2 linked regions of the Larkinella insperata genome follow. The protein of the gene in region 1 binds, or shares a complex with, the protein of each later gene. Links are inferred from orthologs where the notes say so. Each region holds a gene or a part of one and is shown on either strand. Other genes may lie near its edges. The genes, in order: carA and carB.

Region 1 (3,267 bases):
CGGCTTTTTGCTTTAATTTGTCCGTACCATTCACAAAGCGGATACATGATCAGGACAACTCCTATCCATACTCCATACGTTATTCCCAGCGGCAACCCATGCTCCGGTACAACGCCCCCCATGCGGTTCTGAAAGTTGATTTCTGACCAGGCGACCCCATCCAACAGCAGCAACCCGATTGACAGCGCGTGGACCAAAAAAAAGTGTATAATAAAGTAGAAAAGCGGTACTCGACCATAGGTGATAAAAAATAACATCCAGTTCCCCCGCTTCCTTTCTAGTGCGCTCAAGAGCCAGACAACCGGTCCTAAAGTCATTAAAGCAAAAAGTAGCGACGGAGGATATTTGGTAACGTTGATAAACGAAAGAAGCGTAAATAACGGCGTTTTCTGTACCGACCACGGCGCCGGATCGCCGTAACGGTTTATCGCTCGAATCAAAATAAACGCGGTAACGCTGGCGATTCCTATCCAACGTAGCCATTTTCTGCGGTGCTCCGCATCAACGTCGCGGCTGTATAACGCTCCGAAACAGTAACCCACAATCAAAATGCCGATCCACGGCAGTACAGGATACATAATGAACACGATCTGGTTGGGCGATAGTGGAATGGCATTTGGCCGGTGTAGTATCGACCAGATAATATCCAAAGCGCTTCCCGCCGGAAACGACAGGGAATCCAGCGCGTTATGGCCGAGTAAAATAATCAGGCCAAGCCCCAAAAGTAGGTTTTGTGGTACTGTCAGCAGCACGCCCAGAACCACCATGCTCACGCCGGTCGCCCAGATGACTTCCAGCGCCAGAACGGAAAATGTGACATCAAACCATAAATTCAGGTTTACAACCGTCACCTCTAGAACGATCAGCCAGAGCCCGCGCGTAATCAGGAAAAACCGAAGTTGCGGCTTGCTCATTTTACGGCCCATCAAATACGCCGAAGTGCCGGCCAGAAAGACAAAGGCGGGGGCGCAAAAATGAGTTATCCAGCGCGTAAAAAATAGAATCGGGGAGGTCGTGTTTAAATCCGTTGCGTTGTAAAAGAAGCCGTTTCGATGAATGAAATCACGGGTATGATCCAACGCCATAACGACCATGACTAGCCCACGCACCACGTCGATGCTTAGGATACGGCTTGCAATCCGGCTTTGTGAAGGGGCAGTTGCGGGAATCATCGGTTTAGCTTAGTTCCCCTCCTAATTTAGTATTTAAATAAACCTGTGTTAAGCAAGACCGCATAAAAAAATCCGGCTCGCAGGCCGGATTTTTTATTATCGTGCTTCCACTTCAATGAGTTTCACAAAATCATCGAACAAGTACCGCGAATCGTGCGGCCCCGGTGAAGCTTCGGGGTGGTATTGCACCGAAAACGCCGGTCGATCTTTCCGACGAATTCCTTCGATGGTTTTATCATTCAGGTTGACGTGCGTCAGTTCAATATCCGCATTGTCCATTACTTCGTCAGCCCGCACCGCAAAACCGTGGTTTTGAGATGTTACTTCACAACGACCGGTGATCAGGTTTTTGACCGGATGGTTGAGTCCCCGGTGGCCGTTGTGCATTTTGTAGGTTGAAATACCGCTGGCCAGTGATAGAATCTGGTGGCCCAGGCAAATGCCAAATAGCGGCTTATCGGTTTCGAGCGCCTGCTTGACGGTTTCAACGGCGTACGGCATGGCTGCCGGATCACCTGGACCATTCGAGATAAAATAGCCGTTCGGGTTCCAAGCATTAATCTCTTCAAAGGGCGTTTTAGCCGGAAACACCCGACAATGAGCACCCCGACCAGCCAGGTTATTCAGGATACTTTTTTTGATGCCCAAATCCAGCACGGCCACTTTGAAGTCGGAAACGTTCGGATCGCCTACTTCATATATTTTTTTCGTACTCACTTCAGACGAAAGCTCCAGTCCTTCCATGTCCGGAATCTGGTGCAGGCGTTCCAGCAACACCGCGGGGTCCAGAATTTCGGAGGAGATGATGCAGTTCATTACACCCTTGTCCCGAATGTGCCGCACCACCTGACGAGTATCAATCCCGCTGATCCCGACGATATTTGCGCGTTCAAAGTACTCCTGCAACGAGGTATCAGCCGTATTCCGCGAATGAATTTGCGAGAAGAAGTTACAGACCATTCCCCGGATTGTTACATTACCCGACTCTTCTTCATCCCGGTATTGCACTCCGTAATTACCAATGTGCGAAGTGGTGTTAACAATCACCTGACCGTAATACGAAGGATCTGTATAAATCTCCTGATAGCCAGTCATGCCTGTGTTGAAGCATATTTCGCCACCCGCCGTTCCAATTTTACCAAGGGCCGTTCCTCTAAATACGGAACCATCTTTCAAAACCAATAAAGCAGCTGGTTGCTGAACCTGTTTCATGAATTGCTTTGGAGTTTCTGAGTTAAAAAAAAGGGTTAACCCATTACGGTTAACCCTCTGTTTTGTATGTGAGTTTGTTCTTCACAATAGTAAAACCAGCTCGACTGCTTTTTAGTTCGTAAGCCGTTAACTTATCAAGGTTAATACAGCAAACAGCAGTATCCGGTCGTGACCATGTCGTCGTATAGGCAGTGAATTTCAAAGCTATCCGGACTCTATGGCATTAAGATTTTGCTTCCTCGTCCGTTGATTCAGCTGAAGCTTCCGGAGTCTCCGGAGCTTTCTCTGCCGCTGGCTCTTCGGCCGGAACAGCCGCTTCGGCCGCCGGTGCTGCTTCTGCTGCTGGCGTCGCTTCAGCCACCGGGGTAGCTTCAGCAGTTTCGTCAGCTTTACGAGCGCCAGCGCTACGACGGCTACGGCGGGTACGGGTTGCTTTCTGATCTTCAGTAGCTGCTGCTAATAACGTTTCGTTGAAGTCAACCAGCTCGATGATACAGGTTTCAGCGTTATCACCAATCCGGTTGCCCAGCTTAATGATACGGGTGTAGCCACCCGGGCGATTTGAAATCTTATCTGAAACAACGTTGAAAAGTTCTTTCATCGTCTCCTTATTCTGGAGGTATGAGAAAACAACCCGACGATTTTGGTACGAATCGTTTTTAGCGCGGGTCAGCAGCGGTTCAACGTATTTCCGCAGCTCTTTCGCCTTCGCAACCGTTGTTTCAATACGCTTGCTCAGAATTAGCGAGGACGCCATGTTCGACAGCATAGCTGCACGGTGTGAATAGGTCCTGCCAAGATGATTATTTTTTTTACCGTGTCTCATGGTATTAGTCCTCGTCTAATCTGTATTTGGAAATGTCCATGCCGAAGGTCAGATTCT
Region 2 (3,741 bases), 560 kb from region 1 along the record:
GGGTTTCGCCTTCACGGGTTCCGCGGTTGAAGTGTTCGTTAGCCTTGCGTTGTTCTTTCGCCAGTTGCCGACCAACCAGTAACCAAAAGAAAAACCGGCGTACCGGCGGGACGAACGCAATTAAAAGCAGAAGAACGAATAAGAATTTAAAAATCATGCTGAACAACAATCAGGGTCGGTTATCAGATACAAGTATAACGCAAAAGCCAGAAAAACAGTTGCCCTACTGATATTATAAAATACTTAAAAAAGCACCGCCACCCTGTCAACGGTTGTAAAACCGGATCAGTGGTGGCGGTGCGGTTATTTTTCAGTGGTTCTTACCGACTCAGGTACAAATTCCGTTCAGAGTAAACTTTCTGAAAGAAATCATCTTCCAGATCGTCGATGAAGTAAATGCCTTCACCGGTCGATTTCATTTCCGGACCGAGTTCTTTGTTTACGTTCGGGAACTTGTTGAAAGAGAATACCGGAATCTTGATGGCATAGCCTTTTTTCACCGGCTTGAAGTCGAAATCCTTCACCTTTTTATCGCCCAGCATCACCTTCGTCGCGTAATTGACATACGGCTCTTGGTAAGCTTTGCAGATAAACGGCACCGTCCGCGACGCCCGGGGATTGGCTTCGATGATGTACACCACCTCGTCCTTCACCGCAAACTGAATGTTGATCAGCCCGACGGTATTCAGCGCTTTGGCGATGGTGCGGGTGTGCTCTTCAATTTGCTTGATCACATTATCGCTCAGGTCGAACGTCGGCAGAACCGCATACGAGTCGCCGGAGTGAATACCGGCCGGTTCGATGTGTTCCATCACGCCGATGATGTACACGTCCTCACCGTCGCAGATGGCATCGGCTTCGGCTTCGATGGCATTCTCCAGGAAGTGATCGAGCAGGATGTTATTGTCCGGGATGTCGTGCAGAATCTTGACCACGTGCTGCTCCAGTTCCTGTTCGTTCAGGACAATTTTCATACTCTGGCCACCCAACACGTAGCTGGGGCGCACCAGCAGCGGGAAACCGAGCTCGCGCGACAGTTCGACGGCTTCGTCGGAACCGCGCACCGTGCCGAATTTCGGATACGGGATGTTGTGATCCCGCAGCAAAGCCGAGAAACGACCCCGGTCTTCGGCCAGATCAAGGGACTCATAATCCGTACCGATGATCTTGATGCCGTACCGCGTTAGTTTTTCGGCCATTTTGAGGGCCGTCTGGCCGCCCAGCTGTACGATAACACCCACGGGGTTCTCGTGCATAATGATGGCGTGGACGTGCTCCCAGAACACCGGCTCAAAGTAGAGCTTGTCGGCAATGTCCGGATCGGTCGAGACGGTTTCGGGATTACAGTTAATCATGATCGTCTCGTAACCGGCCTCCTTAGCGGCCAACACCCCGTGTACGCAGGAGTAATCAAATTCAATCCCCTGGCCGATGCGGTTGGGGCCTGAACCCAGAATAACAACCTTTTTGCGTTCGCTGGTGATGGATTCGTTTCCGGCCAGGACGCCAACCGGGAAAGCGCCCTGCTCGGGCGTTTCGGTGCCCTCAATCGGCAATTGCGGGCTGTTGAAGGTCGAATAATAGTAAGGCGTCCGGGCTTCAAATTCGGCCGCACAGGTATCCACGCATTTGAACACGCGCCGGATATTGTGCTCTTGCCGGAAATTATAAATCTTGCTTTCCTTCACGCCCAGCAGGTGCGCCAGCTGGCGGTCGGCATAGCCTTTCTGCTTGGCTTTCAGGATCAAAGCGGGCGGAACGTCTTCCAGATCGTAGTGGCCAATTTCGCGCTCCAGTTCCACCAGCTCCTCAATCTGGTAGAGGAACCATTTATCGATTTTGGTCAGATTCTGGATGGTCTTGAACGACAAACCGGCTTTGAACGCGTCGTAGATATGGAACATCCGGTTCCAGCTTGGGTGGGCCAGGCTGTATTTGATGGCTTCCTGATCGGTCAGTTCCTTGCCGTCGGCGCCCAATCCGTTGCGCCGGATTTCCAGCGACTGGCAGGCTTTCTGCAGGGCTTCCTGGAAGTTACGGCCAATGCCCATCGCTTCACCCACCGACTTCATTTGGAGGCCCAGCGAGCGGTCAGAACCCGGGAATTTATCGAAATTCCAGCGCGGCACTTTCACGATCACGTAGTCGATGGCGGGTTCGAAGAATGCCGAGGTGGAGCCGGTGATCGGGTTGATCAACTCGTCCAGGTTGTAGCCAATCGACATTTTGGCCGCGATTTTGGCAATCGGATAGCCCGTTGCCTTCGAAGCCAAAGCCGACGAACGGCTGACCCGCGGGTTGATTTCAATGGCAATAATATCGTCGTTTTCGGGATTAACGGAGAACTGAACGTTACAGCCGCCCGCAAATTTCCCGATACCGTCCATCATTTTGATGGCCAGGTCGCGCATTTTCTGGTACAACGTGTCGGGGAGCGTCATGGCCGGAGCCACGGTGATGCTGTCGCCCGTGTGAATTCCCATCGGGTCGAAGTTTTCGATGGAGCAGATGATGATGAAGTTACCGGCACCGTCGCGCAGCAACTCCAGCTCGTATTCCTTCCAGCCCATAACCGACTGCTCGATCAGAACTTCGTGAACCGGCGACGCGTGCAGACCGTTGTTCAGGGCCTTGTCAAAATCTTCGGGTTTATCGACGAAGCCGCCCCCGGTTCCGCCCAGCGTGAAAGAGGGCCGGATCACGAGCGGGAAGCCGATTTCCTGCGCAATTTCCTTGCCTTCCAGGAACGAACGAGCCGTGCGACCCTGGCAAACGCCAACGCCCAGTTCGAGCATCTTCAGCCGGAATTTCTCGCGGTCTTCGGTGGTCTCGATGGCTTTGATGTCAACGCCGATGATGCGAACCCCGTATTTGGTCCAGACCCCGGCCTTGTCGCATTCGATGGCCAGGTTCAGGGCCGTCTGACCGCCCATGGTGGGCAACACCGCGTCAATGGGATGGCCTTCTTCCTGATGTTTCTTGAGAATCTCGACAATGGATTTTTTCTCGAGCGGTTTCAGGTAGACGTAATCCGCATTGATGGGGTCCGTCATGATGGTGGCCGGATTCGAGTTGATCAGCGATACCTCGATCCCTTCTTCGCGAAGCGAACGGGCCGCCTGTGAACCCGCATAGTCGAATTCACACGCCTGACCAATGACGATGGGGCCGGAGCCAATAATAAGAATCGAACGAATGGAAGAATCTTTGGGCATTACTGTGAGGAAAATGAATAATGAATCGTTACGTCAAACCGTTGAAACGCAACAAAAAACAATCACTATTCCTGACCCCCTGAAACGTACTGGCCCGAAGCGAAAACAGGTTGGCACAGCAGCCGGAACGCAGTCACAGGGCGAACCGTTTCGAAGTTTCTAAGCCAATCTGTTTCGGTATGGTCAAAAATCCCACAAAATTAGTGGATGCAGACGAATTCGGAAGAAATTTTTTAAATGTTTTTGTCGTTGTGCCCCCAAATTAGCGCACAACGACAAAAAGGTTAATTTTTTGTGATGGAAAGGAGGTCCTGATAGTCAACGGTATTGTCCCGACCGCACCAGTTACCGAACTGAATGTTCTTGATGGTTAACCCGGCTTTGGCGAAGGCTTCGCGGGCGTAGGTTTCGTCGAAGGCAATCATGCTTTCGGGCAGGTCCTGCAAATGCACCATCGTTTTGTCGGTAAACGGCGTCAGTTGGCGGTCGTATTTGTTTTTGCCCTGGGCGTTCAGCCGGCGGGATT

What was found.
Region 2: the proteins of carA (region 1) and carB are in contact, whole or in part, in a solved structure (PDB 1KEE), measured with the Escherichia coli proteins. The link is inferred for Larkinella insperata from one-to-one orthologs.

The regions. Positions count from the first base shown.
Region 1 is NZ_CP110973.1:2,163,489-2,166,755, reverse strand. Bases 327-3,267 are described here. They hold carA (glutamine-hydrolyzing carbamoyl-phosphate synthase small subunit), read right to left. Parts: upstream 2,385-3,267; coding sequence 1,269-2,384; downstream 327-1,268. Other genes in these bases: OQ371_RS08825 (DNA-directed RNA polymerase subunit alpha), read right to left, coding at 3,215-3,267; rplQ (50S ribosomal protein L17), read right to left, coding at 2,608-3,210; OQ371_RS08840 (acetyltransferase domain-containing protein), read right to left, coding at 327-1,172. Outside these bases: more of OQ371_RS08840, read right to left, coding at 1-326. UniProt on the Escherichia coli protein: Small subunit of the glutamine-dependent carbamoyl phosphate synthetase (CPSase).
Region 2 is NZ_CP110973.1:2,725,698-2,729,438, forward strand. The notes cover bases 121-3,535. They hold carB (carbamoyl-phosphate synthase large subunit), read right to left. Parts: upstream 3,216-3,535; coding sequence 321-3,215; downstream 121-320. Other genes in these bases: OQ371_RS11040 (DUF4834 domain-containing protein), read right to left, coding at 121-157; OQ371_RS11050 (class I SAM-dependent methyltransferase), read right to left, coding at 3,500-3,535. In the rest of the region: more of OQ371_RS11040, read right to left, coding at 1-120; more of OQ371_RS11050, read right to left, coding at 3,536-3,741. UniProt on the Escherichia coli protein: Large subunit of the glutamine-dependent carbamoyl phosphate synthetase (CPSase).